Regions from separate parts of the Synechococcus sp. EJ6-Ellesmere genome, predicted to be linked through region 1. Evidence: riboswitches for the same ligand, from Rfam matches in the RefSeq annotation. Region 1 holds a riboswitch; the other holds the start of a gene.
The links. A riboswitch is a leader RNA that binds a small molecule or an ion and turns the genes downstream of it on or off. The one in region 1 is predicted to bind cobalamin.
Positions count from the first base shown of each region.

Region 2: linked by a shared signal. The riboswitch ahead of KBY78_RS13080 (HupE/UreJ family protein) and the one ahead of KBY78_RS09300 (energy-coupling factor ABC transporter permease) in region 1 are both predicted to bind cobalamin.

Region 1 covers NZ_JAGQBY010000072.1:6,856-12,632, forward strand. The annotation lists gene KBY78_RS09285 (energy-coupling factor ABC transporter ATP-binding protein) at 1-585, opposite strand, end outside; gene cbiQ (cobalt ECF transporter T component CbiQ) at 582-1,382, opposite strand; gene KBY78_RS09295 (energy-coupling factor ABC transporter substrate-binding protein) at 1,379-1,699, opposite strand; gene KBY78_RS09300 (energy-coupling factor ABC transporter permease) at 1,703-2,422, opposite strand; cobalamin riboswitch at 2,483-2,629, opposite strand; gene KBY78_RS09305 (iron uptake porin) at 2,714-4,294, opposite strand; gene KBY78_RS09310 (metal ABC transporter substrate-binding protein) at 4,784-5,777, opposite strand, start outside.
Region 2 covers NZ_JAGQBY010000126.1:2,741-8,517, reverse strand. The annotation lists gene KBY78_RS13120 (MTH1187 family thiamine-binding protein) at 8-328, shown strand; gene KBY78_RS13115 (DUF167 domain-containing protein) at 492-776, opposite strand; gene KBY78_RS13110 (chlorophyll a/b-binding protein) at 981-1,184, opposite strand; gene KBY78_RS13105 (hypothetical protein) at 1,307-1,513, opposite strand; gene KBY78_RS13100 (hypothetical protein) at 1,581-1,784, opposite strand; gene KBY78_RS13095 (hypothetical protein) at 1,909-2,064, opposite strand; gene KBY78_RS13090 (hypothetical protein) at 2,454-2,633, shown strand; gene KBY78_RS13085 (GNAT family N-acetyltransferase) at 2,769-3,335, opposite strand; gene KBY78_RS13080 (HupE/UreJ family protein) at 3,361-3,966, opposite strand; cobalamin riboswitch at 3,982-4,146, opposite strand; gene KBY78_RS13075 (phosphoglycerate kinase) at 4,166-4,717, opposite strand; gene KBY78_RS13070 (HupE/UreJ family protein) at 4,714-5,313, opposite strand; gene KBY78_RS13065 (iron uptake porin) at 5,650-5,777, shown strand, end outside.

The DNA of each region.
Region 1 (5,777 bases):
CCTGCGTAGATCGCGGCAGTGGCCGGGGCTGAGATAGGCCGTGGGCTCATCGAGGAGCAGTAATTCAGGCTCCAGCACCATCACATCGGCCAGGGAAAGTTGTTTTTTCTGTCCAAGGCTGAGCCTATGCACGGGCTGATTGAGCAGATCACCGAGATCAAACCATTCAGCGACTGTTTCAATCCTATGGCGAATCTCGCTTTCTTCAAGACCGAGATTCACCAGGCCATAGGCCAGGTCTTCAGCCACGGTGGTGGCCACCAGCTGATGTTCGGGATTCTGGAAGACCAGGCCAATTCGCTGTCGCAGCTCAGCGAGTTCTTTCCGGCCATAACCGATCGGTTGGCTCCGCCAGCGGATCTGGCCACGCTGGGGACGGAGCAAGCCATTGGCGAGCAGGAACAGTGTGGTTTTTCCACAACCATTTTCACCGATCAGGCCACAGCGAAAACCCAGTGGCAGATTCAGTGTCAGCGAATGGATCGACGGTTCAAAGGAGCATGGGTAGGTAAAGCTTATGCGATCAAATTCTAAAATGTTTGAGATGGAGCCTGGGGCGGAGCTGTTGGCTGGATCAGCACTCATCTCAACCCCATGATTGATAGAGCTCCTAGAAGAGCACAGCCAGAGATGGCTTCAACCTGATGGCGACGCGACGGGCGATGATGCGAGCTGGCAAGCACACGCAATTCGCCCTGAAATCCCCGTGCCGCCATGCCCATCGAAAGGCCACGATAGCTGCTTATGGATCGCTCCAGCAATTGGCCAATCAGAAGACCAAGGCTAGCAATGGACTGCTGCCATGTGCCATAGCCCGAACGGGCTCTTTGAGCCACTGTGATGTCATCAACAATCTTCCACAGAGTAAAGATGAATCCATAGATATGCACCATCAGCTCAAGCAGCAATGGCGGCATCCCCAGTTTGCGCAAAACCTGGACCAGTTCGTTCAATGGCGTGGTCAGCAGGAGAAAGAACATGGTGCTTGTGGCCGCCAGAGTTCTGGTCAGTAGCTCAGTCGCCTGGCTGAGTCCCTGCTTGCTGAGATACAGCGACCAGCCAGCCATCGTTCTGCTGCTGCTCCCCCAGATATCGGCCTGTACCCCTGGCAGCGACTCGTGTCCAACAACATTGATGATGATCGCTGGCAAGCTGGAGATGGTCAATCCCAAGGGCAACAGCAGCATTGACAAATAAATGCCGGGCGGGATTCCTGCGTAGCCAACGATCCACAGTGCCAGCCAAAAACTGATGATTAATTGCACTGTTAGTGGTGCCACCAGGGCCAGCAGTAACAGGGCTGTAGCAAAGGCCAGTTTGTGGCCAGGGGGCAGGATTTTCAGACGGTTTCCATGGGCCAGGGCATCGATGCGATGACTCATGAAGTTGGTGGTTCAGAATGTTTCTGCGCCATGCTTCGGCCCCGGTAGATGCCGATCACAAAGCCCACGACTCCAGCGCCAAGGGCCGCTTGGGTTGCGAACATCAGGCTTTCGATTTCGCCACTGGGAAGTTCCACCACGGGTTGAAACCACGGTTCATAGCTGGGCTTGATTGTTGCGATCGCTTCAGTGCCTTGTCCATCCGAGCCAGAATAGTCGCCGGAGACGAACAACACGGGAAAGGCGGATAGGGCGATCACGCCAGCCAGCAACCGCCAGTTGTGCTGGTTTTGCTTTTTGTCAACACGATTCAGCATGATTCAGTTCTTCTGATGGATCAGTTGAAGGGTTTTCAGTTCAGGTTTGCCATAGGCCTGCAGCCAGTTCCACACCAGCAGCGTCAGCAGGCCCTCTGTGATCGCTAATGGCAACTGGGTGTTGGCGAAGATGCTGCTGAACTTCAAGAACGACGCGCCTATACCGGCGCTGGCGGCAGGGAAGGCGATAGCTAGTTGTGCGGCCGTCACGACATAGGTGGCAAGGTCGGCCAGGGCTGCCGCTGCAAAAATGGCCAGGCCTGTGCGTCCGCCGGCGGACAGAGCTCGGAAGGTCCACCAGGCCACGAGCGGCCCCACGATGGCCATGGAGAACATGTTGGCGCCCAGGGTGGTCAGTCCTCCGTGAGCCAGCAACAGAGCCTGAAACAGCAACACAAGGCCTCCCAGAACAGTCATCACGGATGGGCCGAAAAGAATGGCCCCCAGACCCGTGCCGGTGGGGTGAGAGCAGCTGCCGGTGACCGACGGAAGTTTCAGAGCTGAAAGCACAAAGGTGAAGGCACCGGCCAAGGCCAGCAACAGCTTCAACTCAGGATGTTCTTTGGTGATCCGACTCAGCGATCGCAGTCCCTGTAGCAAGCAGGGAATCGAAATCAACCACCAGAAAGCGGCCCATTGAACGGGTAAAAAGCCTTCGGCGATGTGCATCGCCTGCGCGGGGGCAGGAGACAGGAGAACAATGGCGAAGCTGAGTGCAGCCATCGCCAGCAGACTGGTAAGCCTGGGCAGGGGAATCGTCAAACTGAATCTCGCAGATCAGACGGTTGGGTTGTGAGAAACGGCAGGTGTTCTGACTGATCGGGGCAGGCCCCCGAATCACAGTTGCGGGACAGCGGCAGACTCGAACTGCACTTTCCCTGTTGCCTCTGCAGGCTGATCGCTTGCAGAACCGTTCCGTTGAACTATAGGCTCTTCAGGTTGGATTCATGGGCGAATTGGAGGGGTTGGGAAATAGTTCGACATCAGCTTGATCTGGCTGGCCAGCAGCGCTGTTCAGAACTGGAAGGTGGTTTTCACCAGGCCTCCCAGCTGGCTGAAGCTCTCCCCTGATGGGGTGCCTTGGCCGAGGGGCCGGCTCAGATAGAACAGGGCCGGAGTGACCGAAATCGAATCGCTGACCTGGAATCTGTACCACCATTCCCAGACAAAATTCTGATCCTGAGGTGTTGCTCCACCCTGCAGGGCCGTGGCAAACACAGGCTGCCCGACCGCCATGCCGGCGGCGTTGCCCTTGAGCAGCACATCGCTCCACTGCAGACCCACCATCCATGACTGACTGGTGCTTAGTTCCCCGTCCTCATCCTGGCCATCGCTGGCGGTGCTGTTGATCCCCCAGCCAGCGCTGATCGAGGGCCACCAGCCTGAGCTGGCCGGCTGCCAGTAGCCACTGAGGCCGAAGGCCTTCGTGTGGCTGCCGGGAGTGCCGAAGGCCGAGGCCGTGAACGCTGTGGCACCAGGCACCTCCACTCCCGACTGGATGGAGGAGTAGATCGCGGCCAGGGCCCATTGCTCACCGGCGTAGCCGATCTGAACCGTGCCGGTACCCGCTGAGGCGGCAGTGCCGAGGCCCCCCTCATTGGGATTTCCCACGCTGCCGTTGGCCGCCACGTAGTTGCCACTGACACTGAAGCCACCGCTCTGCCACCACAGGCCGGCGCCGGGACCAAGATTTTTGTTGTAGGCCGCCGGTGCTCCGTTGAGGGTGAGCACGTTCAGGATCGTGTCGGTGGGATACACACTGGGCCAGAGAGCAAGCATGTCTTCCTGGCCCACGCGTGCGCCGATGGTGGCCGTGAAACTGCCGCCGATCGGGGTCTGGTAATAGAGCTTGTCGATGCCGAGTGAATCGGCACCGGACGCTTCCTGGAAGGCCACTTCCAGGGCGGAGAGACCGCCGGTGGGGCCTGCTCCTCCGAAGGCCGAATCGCCGAAGTTGCCAGCCCGCAGGATCGTTCGCAGCAGATCCTTGCCCGTGAAGCTGGTGTCGAGGCTGAGTTGCAGGTCGTAGGAGAAAGTAGTGGCCCCCACCTCGGCTCGGGCGCTGTTGAGTTGATTGCGGGCACTGCCGTTGAAGGCATTGGCGCCCACCACGAAGGTGGCCAGGCCGCTGAGCTTGGTGGTGGTGGAGTACTGGTTCGCTTCCAGCTCACCAACTTTGGCCTCAAGGTTGTCGACGCGACCACGCAGGATCGCGAGCTCCTTCTCGAACTCCTTGAGCAGGCGGCGCAGCTCGTCGGTCACTTCGGTGATCCGGTCCAGGCAGGCGTTGAGCAGAGCAGCGGCTTCCCAGCGGCTCAGGGGCTTGCTGCCGCGGAAGGTGCCATCGGGGTACCCAGCGACGCAGCCGTAGCGCTCGATCAGGTTCGAGAGCGCCTGGTAGGCCCACTCGGTGGGCTGCACATCTGAGAACTGGGTGATGCTGGTGACTTGGTCCCAGCTGGTGTTGACGGAGTTCTGGGCGTACCGGTTGATGCCGTCGAGGTTGAGCTCAGCCGCCATGGCCTCCGGGGGGGCAACAGGAAACAGCAGGGCAAGGGAGGCGGGAGCGACCAGGCCTAGCAACGGGTGGGTCATCGGTGGCGAAGGGTTCAACAGTGGCCTGGAGGATGCAGCCCGACGCGTGGGGGCTTCGGGTCGGTCCCTCAGGATTCGACATGAAAATGATAATGGTTATCGATCGGCTGTTCGCTGTTCTGCGCCGGTTGGTGCTGTGGCGTGGTCGCCCTGGTGATGGTCGGGCCAGCCTCCGCCCTTTGGCCTTAGCCCGATGATTTAAAGCTTGGACCACTCATTCGGGAGCCGATTGGCCTGCGCAGTGAAGCCGCCACTGCCATGGGGCGTCAGCACGTAGGCCATTCCCTGTGGATCGAGGTAGATGCTTGCGGCGGCTTCAAAGAGTCTTAACGTTTGAGCGTGACGAAAACAGCTGAAATTGGCTCCATGGGGCCCGGCCTCGAGCATGAACATCGCTCTGTGAGATAAGGCACGTCGCTGGTTGATCACGACGACTTGATCATCAAGTTGCCAAGGGCTCAGGGCCTGTTGGTGAGCAGCAGTGAGCCATTAGCTGATCTGCGACCAGGCCTTCACCAGGTCCTCGCCCCCCTTGCGGTCGCAACGGCCGCCCCAGCCCTCGACGATCGTGCAGGTGTTACGCACCAGGGTGGCCATGAGGCTGAGGGGACCGTCGGGCCCCATGGCCAGTCCATCGGCGGCCAGGGGCACCGCAGCGATCGGCACGCCGCTGAGTTCGCTGATGCGCTGGAGAGTTCTGGCGGGGGGGCTCTGCTCGGCGAAGAGGCGGGGGGTGGCGCCGGCACGGAGCCTCTCGACCACCTGGCGGAAGGCGTCGGGACGTAGGGCCTCACTGGTGCTGCTGGCATCCACCAGGGGCAGTTCATCGAGGCCGTAGGCCAGAGCCAGGCTGGCGAAGGCGCGGTGGCTGCTGGCCAGGGGCGGCCAGGGCCTGGGGACGGAGTTGAACTGGACCCGATTCCAGGCGTCAAGGCGCTCCAGCAGCGCGCCCATGGCCCTGGAGCGCCGCTGGATTCCCTCCGCTGCGGGTGGATCCAGCTGACTGAGTTGGTCCGCGATCACTGCCGCCATGGCCGCTGCCTGGCGGGGGTTGTGCCAGAGGTGGGGGTCCTGGCCGCCGTGATCGTGACCGTGATCGTGGCTGCTGGCGCTCTGATCACTGGTGTGGTTGTGGTCGTCTTTCGGCGTGAGCGCGGGGGGCTGGGGCACCGCCTGCTCAGACACGGCCACCGCCCCCGGCAGACCCGCCAGCGCGGGCGTGAGGTCGTAGCCGCTGATCAGCAGCAGCCCGGCGCCGCTGATCTGGGCTTTCTGCTCGGGCTTGAGCCGGAAGTCGTGGGGATCATCGCTGGGCTGCAGCAGGCAGCTCACGCTCAGCTCGCCGGCGGCCAGCCGCTGGCTGAGATCACAGAGCACACCATCGGCCGCCACCACCTGGGGCGCCTCCGGGCTTCGGCTGCAGGCCAGCAGGAACAACCCCAGGCCGGCGCAGACCAGCAGCGGCGCCGCTGGGAGCGGCTGG
Region 2 (5,777 bases), on a different contig from region 1:
CACTTCGATGAAGGTGATCGTCGATCTCTCCGTTGTTCCGATCGGGGTCGGCGTCAACCTGGCGCCCTACATCGCTGCCTGCGAACGGGTGCTGCTGGACGCCGGTCTCAAGATCCAGCTGCACCCCAATGGCACCGCAATCGAGGGAGAGTGGGCGCCGGTGTTCAAAGCGATCGAGGCCTGCCATTTGGCCGTGCACGCCATGGGCTCTCCCCGCATCTACACCACCGTGAAGATCAACACCCGCACCGATCGGGACCAGACGCTGGAGGAGAAGGTGGCCAGCGTTGAGGCATTGCTCCAACAACCGCAGGAACGGGGCCATTGAAAAGGGCGCCCCGAGTCGAGCGCCCTTGGGCCGGTTGCAGGGCTTGGGCTCGCGCTCTGTCCTGGTCGAGGCCTCTGATTCAGTAATAGATCCGCTGGCCCGCCTTGTCAGTACGGCAAGCCGACCACAGCCACAGGGCATCAGCTCAGAGACTCTCTGCTCATCACTGGCGGCCGCTCACCCTCAGAAGGGCACACCGCACCTCGTCTACCGAAAACCCTTCCTCGGCGATCCATCTGCGCCGGCTGCTCTGGCCAGGCACCAGTGCCACCCTGCTGGCAGCGACGCCAAGTCGCTCGGCGACGAACTTCCGCAAGGCCTCATTGGCAGCACCCTCAACCGGCGGGGCCGTCAGGCGGATCACCACCGCGTCATCCTTCAGCCCCACCACCTCGTTACGACGGCTGCGCGGCTGGATCCACAGGGCGATGCTCTCGCTGGCCGTCATTCGTCACATTCCACTGCCTGCCGAGGATTCCATCTACAGGCCGCTGCGTAGAGGGCATGGGGATGATCGGCAGCGGTTGTGAGGCTGCCGCTCTCTCTTGCAGGGTGAACGCAAAAAGGCCGGCACCATCGGTGGAGGGCCGGCCAGGGGAAAGGGTGATCGTGGTGGCCGCCAGCATTGACGGATCGCAGAGAGCGACCGGCCTCAACGCTGGGACAGAAGAGCGAGATCGGCGATCTGCTGGAGGATGCCATCTCCGCTGAACGCCTCCACGATCAGACCGATCGTGAACCCCAGCATCGCGACGCGTCCGTTGAGACGCTCCGCACGTCTGAGCTCCTCGTCTCGGATCTGCTTGGCGGCAGTGTTCAGGAACCAGGTGTCGTTGGCTTGAGTAGCTCGAGTCATGGGAAACCCTTGCGAGTACAACGAAACATTACGAATGTCGCCAGCTGCTTGACGTGAGGAGCGATACCTAGTCCTGATCTGAGCACAAACCCTGGCCACGGACGGGTGGATCGGTCTGCCTGTCAGAGGTCACCTCCGCTCCGGCTTTCGATGCGTTCCTCGACCGCTTCCCACACCACCCGGTAGGCCAGGCTCTGGGCGTCGCTGATGGCCTCAGCAGCAGGGTGCATCCAGGCCACCTGGCAGGCCAACGCCTCGAAATCATCCGGAACCACCGTCAGACCCAGAAGCTCCAGCGCCGTCGCCACATCTGGTGGATCGGGAACCATCGACCGTCTCCTCATAGGTCCGCTCAGCAAGTCCGCCGCTGCTGATCCTTGCGGCGATGGGCGTTCCTCAGGCCGCCAGTGGAGCGTGGGCTTCGCAGCCGCTCTCCAGCTCTTCCCACACCCGGCGGTAGGCCGCGGTCTGCACGGCGCTCCATGGCTGGGAGGCCGGGTGGCAGCGCGCCACAAGCCGCGCCAGGTCCTGCCGGCTTCTGGGTTTGGTGTTCAGGCCCAGGGCAGCCAGGGCTGCCCGGTGTTCCGTTGACGATCCCATGGCTGTCATCAATCGACCTGTGATCCCTGGATGTTCGCGACGGCCGCCACCTCTGCAAGAGGGGATGCCGATGGCGGTGTTGATCTTCATGGAAGGCGTGCCCCACTGTCAGGTGGTTCAACGATCAGCGGCACTCCTTCTCCTGACGGGACACTTCGGAGGACCAGGGGCCGCAGTTGACCCAGCGCACCATCCCCACCTCCACGTCAGTGAACAACACAAGACCGCCGAGGAAGAGAAGCGCGACCGCCGTGCCTGAGAGGAGGTTGCCAACTGTCATGGGACCAGTGTTCAGGCCGAACCATTGTGCTGCTGCCACTGACCGCCCCGCTGGCGTTGGGCCAGCACGATCCGCGGCATCTTCGACGTGGTCGAGACCAATGACCAGCCCCGCCGACCCGCTCACCCAGCGGTTGCGGACCTGTGAGAAAACCGCATGGATGCTGGGCCGCCTGTTGGAGGCCTGAACGGCTCTGAGCCGCGCTCCATCACCCGGGCTCCCCCTGCTGAGGCAGCAGGAGAGCGCCTTCCCCATGTCATGGGGCCAGGACGGCGACTCACGACACAGTTTGGTGTATCTAGCTACAGACAAATCAGCGCAGTCCTTCTGCCGATGAGGCTTATGGTTAAGTTGCGGATCAGTATTTCCGCTTCTCCCAGTCCCGCCCAATGTCCAAAGCTCCCAACGACCCTGCCCGCGAACAAGCCCTTCGGGACTCTCTGCTCGTCCGTTTTGCCTCCGCTGCCGCAGCTGGCAACATCGACATGAAAAAGGCCCTCAACCGCGAAGCCACTTACTTGGGCATTCAGCTCAACAAGATCGACGGCTCGACGCCTGGCATCCAATGAAGCTGGAGCAGGCAAGCACATGCCTCAGCAGAGCTGCACTTCACGAATTCCAGTAATCCTCAAGGCTGTTGTGTTGCAATGAAGTTGTGTCGCAATGAATCTGAGGGATTTAAGTCAGACGCAACGTCACCACTCTCATGTGGCAGGTCCCTCCACCAGCCTCTGAACCATCACATAGGCATCCATGTAGCCCAGTTGCTTGTGGCGAAAGGCCCCCGGCAGGGTGCCGATGATCTGAAAGCCGTTCTGCCGCCAGCAGCGGATGCCGGCGGTGTTGGTGCTCACCACCAGGTTGAACTGCATGGCCCGAAACCCAAGCCGCCGGGCCTCCTGGAGCGAGTGCTGGCAGAGGCGGCTGCCGATCCCCTGGCGGCGGCAGTGCTCGGCCACCACGTAGCCGGCATTGGCCACATGGGCGCCGAGGGTGAGGGAGTTGGGCCTGATGTAGTAGGTACCCACCACGGCACCTGTGGCAGCGATGGCCACCATCACCGCCTGGCTCTGCTCCACCCACAGGGCCCAGGCCTCCGGCTCGGAGATGGCTGGGTCGTGGGGGAAGGTTTCGCCAGCGCGGAACACTGGCTCCAGCAGGGCCCACACCGCGGGCCAGTCGGCCGCCTCATAGGCGCGGATCTGCAGCGGCGTGGTGGGCGCGGTCAGCGGCGAGGGGGATCGGGGGGATGGTGATCCTCTTCCCCCCATCGGGCAAAGAATCTCCGCTTCCGGCTCAGCGCATCAGTAACCCGATTGGCCCCAGGGCTGCCACGCCGCCGCAGAGAGCCAGCAGCACGCACACGCCACGGGTCCAGGCCAAGGGCAGACGCCGCAGCGCCAGGAAGCTGCCGCCGCTCACCAGCACTGAGCCACTGAAGGCCCCCAGCCACCAGAGCAGGGCGGAGCCGTCGGCCGGAGCTTCCAGGCCGTGCAGCATGGCGTGTACCGCCACCGCTGCGGTCACCAGGGCGGCGCAGGCACCCAACTGGGGGCTCTGCTGCGAGTGGAGGCATCGCAGCACCAGCACCGCCACGGCGCTGATCGCCAGGGCTGCGAGAAATTCTTGGGCCGGCAACGTGCCGCCCATCGCCCCGAACATGCCGCCGCCAACGGCACCAGCCAGGGCCCAGAGCAGCAGTTGGCCGGAGATGCAGGAGGCAGCAGTCCCCACACCGATCAGCAGCAACAGGTGATCGGTGCCGCTGATGGGGTGCAGGAAGCCCGCCCCGATGCCGCCGTGGGCGATGCCATGGGCCTGAGCGGGTTGATCGAGCAGCAGCGCCAGGGCTGCCGCACCGCCGAACAGGGCCAGGGTTCTGGCCGAGAAGGTCTGGGTCATCGAGAGGTCCGGTCCGCGCCGGGGATTGTGCACGGCGAGCGTTCTGACTGAAGGGGCCAGGGCCCCCATCACAGCTGCGGGACAGCGCCGGATTCGGCTCAGGACGAACCTGCACCCCACCGGACTTTCCTCGTTGCCTCCAGGGAGTGACCCGCTGGAACCGTTGCCTCCATTGTGTGGCGCCGTGGCCGTGTGGGCATTACTGGGGGTGGCGGATCAGCCAGCCCAGCATCAGCAGGGATGCAGCGGTGATCCAGCTGCCACCCACCCGCAAGCCGATGGCCAGCCAACGGCGATGCGGAGGGGCCAGGGGCAGGGAAAGCAGGGTGCTCAGCACCGCAATGGCCACGGTCTCCCCCAACAGGGCCGCCAGAGCTCCCGCATGGCCGGCCAGTGCCGAGCCCGCCACGAGGGCGAACAGCGAGGTCAGAACGGCAGCCAGAGGCAACAGCACCACAGGCCGCAGCCGCACCTCCAGGGCCACGAGCAACCCAAGCCCAGCCACCAAGGCGGTGCACAACAGCGCCAGCAGCAGTTCCGAAGGCAGAGTCAGACCGATCAGGCCTCCCAGCAGCCAGGCCAGCGGCAGCAGCAAGGGCAGGCGATCGCCGTAGGGTCTGCCGGCCTGCACGCTCAGCAGCACCAGGCCGATCACGAGCAGCAGATCCGTGGGCTCCAGGAACAGCCGGGCCATCCCATCCCCCCAGGGGCCCAGGCCAGTGGGCGCCAGATGGGCCAGCGGCAGAGTCATGTGAGGGCCTGCTCCAGAAACCACAGCCCCACCAAGGCCACACAACCGCCGGCCCCCTGCACGAAGCGTCGTCCTCCAGGCCAGCGACGCGTCTCGCCCAGCAGGATCCCCACCAGGTGCAGCAGGCCTGTCGCCAGTACAAAGGCCAGGCTGTAGAGGAAGGCGTTGCTGCCGTCGGGCAGTTCAGCGCCGTGGGCATGGCCGTGGAACACCGCAAAGGCGGCCACGATCAGCGCCGCCAACCAGAGCGGCGGCGTCAGCTCGAACAGCACCATCAGGCCCATCACCAGACCTGAGACGGCGATGCCGATCTCCACCCCCGGAATCGGAACCCCCAGAAGGCCGAGCAGCCCTCCGAAAGCCATCACCATCGGAAACGCCACCGGCAGCACCCACAAAGCTGGCGGGCCGAGCACCGCACCCCAGAGGCCCACGGCCACCATCGCCACCACGTGATCGAGGCCACTGATCGGATGCAGAAAACCGGCCACGAACCCACCACCGGGGTGCGGATCGGCATGGGCCCAGGCAGCCATCGGCGCCAGGGCCAGGGCGACACCGGCCAGCAAGGTCCATGGCCAGTTGGTTCGAGCCATCAGTCTCAGGCCGCTGCATTCCATCCTGGATCTTTCACCCAGGCCCCAGGCGTGCCCCTAATGGGGGTGTTCGGAGCAGGGCATCCACTGGCACCGAATCTGGTGGGCGCCAGAGCCGCAGCGGTGCCACGGCGGCGGAACGTCTCCCAGAGGAGCTGCCTGGAACAAGGCCGATGGCGAGCAAATGCGCGAGGGACGAAACCGTGGCCGGGGGCGACGGCCTGGCTGTGGTGTCCAAACCATGACCATGGTCTCCAGTGCTCGCGAGTTGGTGGAGACATGAGTGATTATTTCGAGCAAGCCGCCAGCCCGGCGGTGCTCTTGAGACTCTGTTCCATGCTTTCTCTGCGCTCCACGCTCATCGTTGTCGGTCTGGCGGCTCCGCTGGCGTCCCACGCCGAGAACCTCGACATGGCGGGTGTGAACCGATACGCCACCCAGGAGCAGGTCACCAGCATCACCCA